DNA from 2 places in the Bacillus mesophilum genome. Region 2 is predicted to be linked to the other one. Evidence: riboswitches for the same ligand, from Rfam matches in the RefSeq annotation. Region 2 holds a riboswitch; the other holds the start of a gene.
What was found. A riboswitch is a leader RNA that binds a small molecule or an ion and turns the genes downstream of it on or off. The one in region 2 is predicted to bind thiamine pyrophosphate.
Positions count from the first base shown of each region.

Region 1: another riboswitch for thiamine pyrophosphate. It lies ahead of thiC (phosphomethylpyrimidine synthase ThiC); the one in region 2 lies ahead of thiW (energy coupling factor transporter S component ThiW).

Region 1 covers NZ_WBOT01000003.1:490,486-496,664, reverse strand. The annotation lists gene F7732_RS12025 (sensor domain-containing diguanylate cyclase) at 1-1,486, opposite strand, end outside; gene F7732_RS12020 (immunoglobulin-like domain-containing protein) at 1,731-2,561, shown strand; gene thiC (phosphomethylpyrimidine synthase ThiC) at 2,800-4,584, opposite strand; TPP riboswitch at 4,723-4,837, opposite strand; gene F7732_RS12010 (DoxX family protein) at 5,072-5,593, opposite strand; gene F7732_RS12005 (hypothetical protein) at 5,586-5,807, opposite strand; gene rpmG (50S ribosomal protein L33) at 6,086-6,179, opposite strand, start outside.
Region 2 covers NZ_WBOT01000001.1:941,523-947,701, forward strand. The annotation lists gene F7732_RS04605 (sensor histidine kinase) at 1-24, opposite strand, end outside; gene F7732_RS04610 (response regulator transcription factor) at 2-694, opposite strand; gene F7732_RS04615 (type 1 glutamine amidotransferase domain-containing protein) at 970-1,497, opposite strand; gene thiE (thiamine phosphate synthase) at 1,612-2,256, opposite strand; gene thiM (hydroxyethylthiazole kinase) at 2,253-3,056, opposite strand; gene thiD (bifunctional hydroxymethylpyrimidine kinase/phosphomethylpyrimidine kinase) at 3,044-3,871, opposite strand; gene thiW (energy coupling factor transporter S component ThiW) at 3,868-4,362, opposite strand; TPP riboswitch at 4,523-4,612, opposite strand; TPP riboswitch at 4,738-4,841, opposite strand; gene F7732_RS04640 (CBASS cGAMP-activated phospholipase) at 4,892-5,806, opposite strand; gene F7732_RS04645 (shikimate kinase) at 6,032-6,179, shown strand, end outside.

The DNA of each region.
Region 1 (6,179 bases), on a different contig from region 2:
AGCCGACATGAACAATATGTTCATCAATGATAAAGGCATCACCAAGCATGGAGACAATCCGATTTCCGATATCGATTCCTCTTTGAACTGGATCTTCTGGAGATTTCAAAACAAGGATAAATTCATCTCCGCCAAGTCTTGCAACGAACTCGCCATTCTCGATATTCTGCTTGAGGCGCCTTCCTGTTTCAATCAGGAGCTGATCACCCGCATCGTGACCTAACGTATCATTTACTTTTTTAAATCCATCTAAGTCTAGATACAATATCGTTAAGGGGGTATTTTCATGTGTAACCCGATCCAGATAACGTTCAAGACCATTACGGTTCGCAAGTCCTGTCAAATGATCCCTTGAAGCCACATTTTCCATTTCTACTAAATCAGTTTCTGTTTTGGTTAACTGTTTTATTAGTTTTCGCAAAGAAATGGACAGAGATTCAATCTCCTCAATTCCTCTATAGATTGGGATATCAATTTTTTCCCCTCCGCGCAGCCGGTCCGCAATGCTCGATATTTCCTTCAATGGTGCAGCCATTCTTCTGGCCACTAAAGAAGCTAAAAGGGAAGAAAGAACAGCCAAAATGATGCCGCAGACAATAAAATAGCTTAACATCTCTTTCGTTGGAGCATATGCCTCGTCCACCGTCTGCCTGACAATGACAGTCCAACCCAGACCTTCATAGTCTCTATATCCATCCGTTAAAGCAAAACCTGTTAAATATTCCTTTCCATCGTCCCATTTCTCTACAGCCCAAGCAGCCTGATCTGGTTCGGCATGCTTTAACTCATTAAAATTCAGCGTATGACCCAGCATTTCTTCAGGTCCTAGGAGAACATCATGATTTTTGCCAACAATGAAAATTTCAAGATCTTCTCTGCCTTTTAAAGTATTCAGCATGGCCATTTCAACCTCTTTAGCCCATTCCCAGCTTAAGTGTGCCGCCAATACTCCAGTAAAAACACCACCATCGGTTGTAATAGGCATACTAATATCCACAAATTTCATCGGTTCTCCAGTAGGATTTGGCAATAACTCAGCCAGCAGTACCGCTTCATGAACATCACCAATAAACGGCCTTTCCAATGCTTCCTGATAAACTGGCCTCTCTGAAATATCTATTCCTCTTAAAATATCATCTGTAGCTGAAATAACTTCCCCTGCTTCATTGGTTAATCCAATCCAGCTGAAAGCAGGGAAGCTTTCTCTTACCTGATTCAGCAATTGGTCGATTTCGTTAAGATTTTCCTGCTCTTTAATGGTCTGCATTTCACTGATAATCTCAACTTCGCCATTTCTTGACCACATATACCGATCAAGCTTGTCCCCCATTAAATAGGCCATATCTGCTAATGAATCACCAATTTCCGTTTGTACTTCCTGAATGGAACGCTGCCCAATTAAAAAACTTAGTATAATGACTAAAAATACCATAAGAATGCCAAAAATAATCGATAGTTGCCTTTGCAGACTACTAGAAAATAACATATAGAACCTCTCCGTTTGTTTAATCTTATTGTTGCTGCGTTTCATGGAGGTATATTCTAGGATGCAACTTTTTTCAAGCTATATAATGATCAATCATGAACATAGTAAGTATATAAGATGTGAAGGAATTTTTGTATAGCCGATTTACAAATACAGTTTAATATTTCAAAATAGTTTTACAGATGAAGTTCTAAGAAGTAACATTTTCCCATCTCCTCCGTCTATTGTTTTAGGAGGGAAAAAAATGAAAAAAATCATCTTATTCGCTTTATTTGCCCTTTTCGTAACTGGATGCAATTCAGGTACGGCCGGCACAGACCATGTAGAAAAGGAAGAAAAAGAGATCACGATACCAAATGATCTTCCACAGCAATTAAAAGAGATCGACAAATCAAAAGTAAACACAGCTATTCAATTTGAGAGTAAATCATTTTTGGATTTAATGGATTCAGTCTTTTTTGAAAATCGTGATCAGGAAGGTTATCAGCGTACAACACATCGTGTATACAAGGCTGGGGACCAATTTGAAATCGATCCCGATGGATTATCACCCACTGCAAGATATGAAGTTGAATTCTTGAAATTTAATTATGAAGAAAGGAAGTTTGAAACGATCATAGAAAAAACAGTTGAGCGCCAGGATCCAAGTTATTTTATTACCATTCCAGATGAAGAGAATGTTGCTTATTATATTGAACAAGTAGCAATAGGTGAAAATGATGAAATTCGGAAACAGGAATATCATCAAATCTTTGTACCCTATAACGAAATAAATGCAAGAATTGATTTAGACAAGACACACTATTACCCTGAAGAAAAGATGACCGTTACGCTGACAAACTTGGGGACGATTGAATTAGGTACTGGTTATGGTGTGATATTGGATAAATGGAACGGAGAAAATTGGGAGCAGTTTGAGTTTGAACAAATGGCACCAGCAATAGGGATATTATTAAGAAATGAAGGCACTTTTTCGCAGGATGTCGAGCTTTCTCAGCTTGAAAAAGGAACCTATCGTGTAATTCAAACTTTGACAGAGGATGACAGAATATCCGCATCATTTACGATTGAATAAATAGAAGACTGATTAAATGGCGAGACTTCAAATTTTCATAGCTGGGAAACTCCTTGCTATAGCATTTTCCCTAAACCAAAGAGCTCATATGATAATGAGCTCTTTGGCTTTTCATATGTGTTGATCCTTTAGGATAAGATGCTCCCCTTTTACTGTTTTCTCACCCAGCTGTGCTTCAGCATTCATCCAGCACATAAGCGAAAATAAACTGCAATTTCACCAAGATATCAAAATGGTTCTATTTATAGATTTGACTTCCGCCTTCTTTAAATTCTTCTGCCTTTTGCTTCATCCCCTGCTCTATAACTTCAGTTGAAACAAGCATATTCTCTTTTGCATAGTTTCGGATATCCTGAGAAATTCTCATTGAGCAAAATTTGGGTCCGCACATGGAACAGAAGTGAGCCGTCTTAGCACCTTCTGCAGGCAAGGTTTCATCATGATATTGCAGTGCCCGTTCTGGATCAAGGGAGAGATTAAACTGATCCTTCCATCGAAATTCAAACCTTGCTTTTGATAAAGCATTATCTCTTATTTGGGCACCTGGATGGCCTTTAGCCAAATCGGCTGCATGGGCAGCAATTTTATAAGTGATCACACCTTCCCGGACATCATTTTTATTTGGCAGTCCTAAATGCTCCTTTGGCGTCACATAGCAGAGCATGGCTGTTCCATACCATCCGATCATGGCTGCGCCGATTGCAGAGGTTATATGATCATAGCCTGGTGCAATATCGGTTGTTAGCGGACCTAATGTATAGAATGGAGCTTCTTGACAGATTTCAAGCTGCTTATCCATGTTTTCTTTAATTAAATGCATTGGAACATGTCCAGGACCTTCAATCATTACCTGTACATCGTACTTCCAGGCAATTTTAGTCAGCTCACCTAATGTTTCAAGCTCGGCAAATTGAGCTTCATCATTTGCATCTGCGATTGAGCCAGGACGGAGGCCATCGCCTAATGAGAAGGCCACATCATAGGTTTTCATGATTTCACATATTTCTTCAAAGTGTGTGTATAGAAAACTTTCTTGATGATGAGATAAGCACCACTGAGCCATAATGGAACCGCCGCGTGATACGATACCAGTCATTCGCTTAGCTGTTAATGGAACATAATGCAGCCGCACACCAGCATGGATTGTAAAATAATCTACCCCTTGTTCAGCTTGCTCAATCAGAGTATCGCGAAATACGTCCCAATTAAGATTTTCCGCAATCCCATTCACTTTTTCAAGTGCCTGATAGATTGGAACAGTGCCTACAGGAACAGCTGAATTTCGGATTATCCATTCCCGTGTTTTGTGTATATTTTTCCCGGTCGATAAATCCATAATAGTATCAGCACCCCAGCGCGTCGCCCAAGTCATTTTTTCAATTTCTTCTTCAATTGACGAGGATACAGCGGAATTGCCGATATTGGCATTGATTTTCACATGAAAGTTGCGGCCAATAATCATTGGTTCACTTTCAGGGTGATTAATATTTGCTGGAATGATGGCTCGTCCGCGGGCGACTTCCTCACGGATATATTCAGGATTCATATTTTCCCGAATGGCGATAAATTCCATTTCAGGTGTGATAATCCCTTTCCTTGCATAATGAAGCTGTGTAACATTTTTTCCTCGTTTTGCCCGCAGAGGCTTTCTTTTTAGCCCGGGAAACACACCGTGCTGGGTACGCTGGTCGTCTTCATTGCGGTAACCATTATCTTCTGGCTTTACCCTGCGACCTTCATAGCTTTCAATATCTCCGCGTTCATCGATCCATTTCTGGCGAATGGGCGGCAATCCTTTTGTCAGATCCACTGCATAATTCTGATCCGTATACGGTCCGCTTGTATCATAAATACGTATGGGCTCGTTCTTCTCACCTCCAAAAGATCCGGTGGTGGCACTTAGTTCAATTTCTCTCATTGGCACCTGGATATCAGTCCTAGTACCTTCTACATACACTTTTTTGCTGCCGGGAAAGCTGGACATAATGGAAATCATTTTACCGTTTACTGTGGGGTTGATCATTTTATCTCTCCTTTAACATAATGTTAAGGACATGATCTCGGGAAATGCAAAGACATCCTTCAGTGAAGTGCATAAAAAGAAGCTGGGTCCATTGTAAAATAAACAGACCCAGCTTCAGAATATGCAGAAGTATACATAGCAAGTATTCACTAACTTCCCTACGCTGGCATGATCCAGATCAGGTCCAAAGGGTCAAGAAACTTTATCGCGTTTCCCTCTCAGCCCAGCTTATTGGACTCCCCCAGTTATAACTATTCAATTGTGCTTTTAGTTTAATATAAACGAACAGTAAATAAAAGGATATTTTAGGATTTATTGAAAAATAGGACGAAAGAAACTCTGATACTGAGCGGAAGTTATATAGTAGCTTTTAAAGATTGCTAGATGTAGCTTCAGAAACTGAACTAAAAAAAGGTTGAACTAGTAAGCCTAATTCAACCTCATACTATATAATTTGTTTACAATAGATTATTAATGAAAATTCACATTACACTCTGCTAACGTTCGCTCCACTCTCTTCTTCTTTCCCTTTATTTAATTGCTTGCGGATAAAAGGCATTACATAATAGTCAAGTCCGAATCTTCCAGCGTTGTAGCCAGCTGCTAGAATGAATACACCCATTAGAATGTCTGTCGGGTTATGAGATACAGTACCTGTAAGCAAGAAAGAGAAGTTCATCAAAATTCCGAAGAATGCTGCTGCTGTTGTTAAGCATCCAAGAATTAATCCAAGTCCTACTAAGAATTCGCCCCATGGAATAATGAAGTTAAATAGATCGGCATTCGGTAAGGCAAAGCTTTGAAGGAAGCTGTTATACCAGCCAAAAACAGGTGCACCATCTGGTCCCATTACCGGGTTTGCGGCTGCATTAGCCAGGAATCCTTTTGAATCAAATCCTCCTGTGATTTTCCCCCAGCCTGCTGTAATCCATAAATATCCCCAATAAACACGTATAACTGTTAATAGTGCTGCTGCAATTTTGTTTTCTCTTAACCAAGTGTTAATCATCTTGCATCTCCCTTTCTTTTAGTGAAAGATTATTTTTATGATTGCTTCTTACACTTAGAATATACCATGGTGGAGGGTACTCTACATCAACATTGTGATAAACTTCACAATGTTGTAATAAAGATGTGACGGAATGTTGAACAATGTGGTTTTTTATAGAATCTTCATCACTAGAAAGCATTTGTGTTAGTGAGGAAATTGCCGCTGCTGACATTTCTGCCCTCTATTTACATCAGAATCCGATTATTGGAGCTCATTTGAGGAAAAAAAGCTGGATTAAACGAAGAATTCAATAAAAATACTGCAAAACCTTAAAAAAATATAACTACTAGACCTTTGAACCCTGGATATCCGCCGTTAAATGGGATTTATCCGCCGTAAAAAAATATATCCGCCCAAAACAGCGATTTATCCGCCAAACCCCGCTCAAGACATACAATACGCAAAAAGCCGGCAGCACCAATAGTGCGCCAGCCGGCTTCTCAAATAAAATTACTTCGTCTCTCTATGCAATGTACGCTTCTTCAAGCGCGGGCAGTATTTCATTAATTCAATTCTGTCCGGGTTGTTGCGCTTATTTTTCGTC
Region 2 (6,179 bases):
CTTACCTTTCCATTTTGTAGCCAATGCCCCAAACCACCTTTAAATATCTTGGATTTTTCGGATCAATTTCAATCTTTTCACGAATTTTGCGAATATGTACAGCAACCGTATTTTCTGCGTTATAACAAGGTTCTTTCCATACTTTTTCATAAATTTCATTAATTGAAAAAACGGTGCCTGCATTTGTTATCAGCAGCTCTGTTATTTTATATTCAATTGGTGTCAGCTTTATGGACTCCCCATTCAAACAGACTTCCTTTGCAGCTGTATTTAATGTCAATCCGTTTAGGTTAATCTCTTTTTTTGCTCCTTCAAAATTCCCAAAGGTTACATATCTGCGCAGCTGGGATTTTACGCGTGCAACTAGCTCCATTGGATTAAAAGGCTTGGTGACATAATCATCTGCACCTACCTGCAGCCCTAAGATTTTGTCTGTATCCTCACTTTTCGCACTTAAGATAATAATCGGGATATTCTTTTCTTCTCTAATTTGATATGTTGCTCCAATTCCATCTAATCTTGGCATCATGATATCCAAGATTATAAGGTGGATTTCGCTGTGCTGAAGTATTTCTAATGCTTCCACTCCATCGCTTGCTTTTACCACCGTAATGCCTTCATTTTTTAAATAAATTTCAATTGCATCGCGGATTTCCTTCTCATCATCCACAACCAGCACATTATACTTTGCCATCATTCTGCCCTGCCTTCTTCCTGCTCACTACTTTAATTAATTTCTATCTTACTAGAAAAATCTTAACAAATGGATAGCAAAAATCTTAAGAATTTCTTAAAAAAACGATGAAACGAATTTCCTTGGCCTTTCATGTAAATTGAGAGAACACCTATTCACCTGCTCAAACGTTTGAACCCTACCAATGCTACCGTCATTTTCCACAAAAAAAGCCTGTTCCTCTAATTAGGAACAGACCTTACATGTAAGTCATATATGATTGAATGTACGTTAGATTATTCCTGACCTGCTAATACATCCGCAAATGCCTTAACATAAGGAGGCAAGTCTGGCGGTCTGCGGCTGGACACAATATGGCCGTCCGTGACGACTGCCTCATCACTCCATATAGCACCCGCATTTGTCATGTCATCTTTGATTCCAGGTGTGCTGGTGACCTTTTTTCCTTGTAAAATGTTTGCTGAAATAAGCACCCAGCCAGCATGACAAATTTGTCCAATAGGTTTTTTCTTTTCATCCATATGCTGAACCATCTTCAGTACTTCCGGATAACGTCTTAGCTTATCTGGCGCCCATCCGCCGGGAACCAGAATAGCATCATAATTCTCTGCTTTGATATCAGTAAAAGCATATGCCGATTGCGCAGGGACGCCATATTTTCCAATATACTGTTTATTTGCCTCTTGCCCGACTAAATCAACAGTTGCTCCCTCTTCTTGAAGCCGTAAAATCGGATACCATAGCTCTAGATCCTCAAATTCATTCTCAACAAGTGCTATGACTTTTTTATCCTTTAATCTCATTTATATCCCTCCATACAATTGATAGCCTTTAGTATACAGGAATCAATGGACAAAGAGCCAGAGGAACGGTTTCTACAGACTATATTATCTGATATTCTTTATCATTTAGGCTTCTCAAATAGTTTCCGCTTTAGATCCTTTTCTGCCGAGCAGCAATTCTCTAAACTGTTCTGCTGCTTCACGTGGAGATGGTGCATTCATGATCGCTGAAACGATTGCAGCTCCTGCAAGGTCTATATGGTTGAGCTGAGTGATGTTCCCAAGATGGATGCCTCCGATTGCAACAGCTGGAATCGTGACAGATTGAACTGTTTTTTCAAGCATGCCTGGAGGAAGCACGGTTGCATTTCCTTTTGAAGCAGTTGGAAATGCAGCGCCAACACCTACATAGTCCGCCCCATCTCTCTGTGCTGCCTGTGCTTCTTCTGGATTTGAAACAGAAACACCTACAACCATGGAATCTGGGACAATGGCTCTTATTGCTTTTAAAGGGATATCTGATTGGCCAACATGTACACCTGCCGCATGAACTGCTAAAGCTACATCAACTCGATCGTTTATAATGAGAGGAACATCGTATTGATCTAAAAGCCTTTTTAACTCTAAGGCTTTTTCGAAAAATAGTTTGCCTTCACTCGTTTTCTCACGAAGCTGCACGATGGTTGCACCGCCCTTAACCGCTTCTTCTACAATAAAAAGCAATTCTTTTAAATCACGGGACTCTTCCGTTACCAAATAAACGCTATAATCCATTTTCATCGCAATATAACCTCTCTCTCCCAGACAGTTTCATTCATGGTGAAGATTTCATCCATTAACTTTACTTTAAACGTGCCAATGCCTTCGCCGTCTGAAATTTTTCTTCTTGCTCGCTCTCCAGCAAGGCTCATAACGCCCATTCCAACAACTGCTGCAGAGAAATAATCCTCAGAAACACCTGCACAAGATGCAATTAGAGAGGTTGTCATGCATCCAGTGCCTGTCACTGCTGTTAACCAAATATCACCATTTTCGATTTCTGCCACTCTAGTTCCGTCTGATATGGCATCATGTTTACCGCTTATGACAATAACGGCATTTAGCTTTTCAGCAGCCAGCTTTGCTAATTCAGTATGAGTTAAGGATAATTCACCAGCATCAACACCTCGTGTATTCGCCTGACCGCCAATAAGTGCGTAAACCTCCGTTCCATTCCCTCTTACAATATCCACCTTCACTTTTTTCATATAATCCATTGCCTTTTGGGTTCTATATGGAGTAGCGCCTACGCCAACCGGATCAAAAACGACTGGAATCCCTTTTCTGTTTGCTGCCTTTCCTGCCAGCACCATGGATTCATACATATCGGCTGTAATGGTGCCAAAATTAATCACAAGAGCATCTGCAAGTCCAGCCATCGCTTCAACTTCTTCTATACTTGTAGCCATTACTGGAGACGCACCTATAGCCAATGTTGCATTTGCACAATCGTTAATGGTTACATTATTCGTAATTTGATGGATTAATGGTTTCCCAGTTTCCAAGCCTCTGAAAATTTGATTTACGCTCAGTTGCTCCATGTCTTCTCTGCCTCCTGATACATATTTGCTTTTCTGTATAAATCATAAAAATGGTTTGTTGGACCATGACCCCTGCCTATATCAAGGCTATGCTCAATCGCCATATGTATATATGATTTGCTTCGCTTCACCGCTTCAAGCATATCAAACCCGCGAGCAAGGTTAGCAGCAATTGCCGAAGAAAGAGTACACCCTGTGCCATGTGTATTTTTTGTCTCAATTCTCGTGCCGCTAATCCAATGAAAATCGGTTCCATCATAATACAAATCATCTGGATCCCCTTTCATATGCCCTCCCTTTAACAACACCGATCTGGCGCCAAGTTTTGTAATCTCCACACATGCTTTCTCCATGTCTTTCTTGTTTGAAATAGGATAACCAAGAATGACCTCTGCTTCTGGAATATTAGGGGTAATAATAGTTGCGATCGGAAGCATGTGTTCTATTAAAGAAGTCACTGCCTCTGCTCTCAGCAAATGATGACCGCCTTTTGAAACCATGACTGGATCAAGCACAATATTAGACGGCGCATATTTTTGCAAGCCTTGTGCAACCGTCTCAATTGTGGATGCAGATGACAGCATCCCGATTTTTACGGCATCAACCGTAATATCATCAAATACAGCTTCTATTTGATCTCTGATAATATTTACTTCGATATCCTGTACAGAACGCACTTCCCGTGTATTTTGAGCTGTAATAGCAGTAATAACGGACATCCCAAAAACGCCATTTGCGCTAAATGATTTTAAGTCCGCTTGAATACCGGCACCTCCGCCTGAGTCTGAGCCTGCAATCGTCAATGCTGTTTTCATTGTAAAATGCCCCCTAATGCTTTATTTTTCACCATTACTTTCAATAATCCGTAACCCATCAAAGCACCTGTAAAGCTGCTGAAGATAAATGCCGGCACAAACCCAAATAGCGCTGCTTCCTGTCCAAGGAAAAGCACAGAAATCGGATAGGTTGCCATTGCGCCTAATATGCCTGTTCCAACCACTTCACCTGCTGCAGCAAAACTGAGTTTACGAGTTTTGGTGAAAAGAATAGCTGCTAAAAAGGCGCCAATCATACTGCCTGGATAAGCAAAAATACTGCCAGTTCCCAGCATATTTCTTAAAGTTGATGAAAGAAAAGCTTGAATAACTGCATACCATGGGCCAAGCAAAACAGCTGAAAGCACATTAGCAAAATGCTGAATAGGAAAGATTTTTGCAAATCCTACCGGTATGTAAATAAGACTGCTTGAAACCGTCGTAATAGCTGCAATAAATGCAGTAATGGTTAGTTTTTTTGTACTGCTCATCATCTTTTGTTTCCCCCTTCATATTTAATTAGTGTCAATCTTCATATTACATAAGCCAATCTCTTCCCTCCCAGCAGCTCATTTTCTAAATGAATACGGCTTATTCCTTAAAATAAAAAACCGCTCCTATACCAGAAGCGGTTAACAAACAGTACATGTGCACTTATGTTAACTGCTTCCCTACGCTAGTCTTAACTAGATCAGGTTCAAAGGGTTCTTCTCAGCCAATTTGGCGCCCCCAGCAGATTTTAAATTTTCAAGTTTTCACCACATTAAAATATTTTGATTTCTGATCCATTGGCTAAAAAAATGACTCCATAGAAACAAAAAGCCACTCATGTAAACACGAGCGGCGGATATGTATAGATCAGCAGATTATAATCTATAGCACTTCCCTACGCCAGTGTTAACAGGATCAGGTTCAAAGGGTTTGGCATGACTGCCATCTCAGTCTTATAAAGACACCCCTAGTGTAAGAAGTATTCATTTTTCAACACTATCATAACATTTTTGTATTATTTTGCAAACGTCATGTCTTTTCTAAAAATTCCTCTATATCCTTTTTTTGCTCCTCATATAGCTTTTCTCCCATAAGAGCCAGTTCATGTGAAAATGACACATCATCAAATGGCATTTCTTTTTCCAGCTCGGCATTGAGACGTAAATATTGATCATGCAGCAAGTGCCGGCAATGATATGAAATAGCTTCAGAAGAAATATGAAGTGCAAGATCAAGAAGTTTCGGTGTCATTTTTAGAGAGGGAAATTGAAAAGGCAGCCAGCTTTGAGCACCCCATTCTCTGCCTTCCCCTTCCTTAAAAGGAATAGATTGCAGTCCGGTCCCAATCGATAAAACATGGATATCTTCAAGTTTCTGATGAAAAAAACTGAGTGCCTCTGTGATCGTAACTAATGTTGGATTATTTGCCCATAAGCCGCCATCAATGGCTAAAAGTTTATTTTGCATTTCATTAGGGGGAAAATAAACCGGTGCAGAACAGGATGAAAGCACGGCATCCCACAGTTTAATATCTTCCTTTTTCTCTCCAGGACTGCGTACATGTGAGCGATGGACATACGGCTTTCCTTTATGAATATCGACCGCTGGTAAAAGCAATGGCTTTTCCACTTCACAAAGCAATGTCTCTCCGTAGGCATCTTGTAAATATTTTCGTAAATGATGGTTTGTATAAATGCTTTTAAATAAACCAACTGTGGCGTGTCTTTCAAAAATCTTTTCACCATGCTGAAGATAAATTTCATAAACATCTTCCATTTCCTTACCTACAGATGCAGCAGCTGCAATAATGGCACCTGTACTGGTTCCAGCAAAAACATCAAATAGATCTGCAATCTTACATTTATATTGTTTTTCAATATTTTTTAAGACGGTGACCGCCAAAATACCCCGTATTCCGCCGCCATCAATAGCTAAAATTTTCACATACTCACCTATATATTCGTTTCTTATAATGTTCCCTGATAATCCCTATCTATACAGATATTGATATATACTTTGAGCGCTTTCTTTAGGCATCTGGCATCTGAATACCAGCTTGGTTATATTGGAAGATAAAAAAGAGTTATCATCCTATTTATTTTTACAGCAAATTATTTCTATATTATAATTCTCTTAAAATGTAAAAGGAAATGGGGATCATCGCTTAATATGCATAAAAAAATTATCTTAACAGGTTTTATGGGTTCTGGTAAAACAACTGTGGGACAAATAATTGCCAAAGAGCTAAAAGTTCCTTTTATCGATGTCGATGAAGAAATAGAAAAATGGTATGATCTAAAAACGACTGAGATTTTTA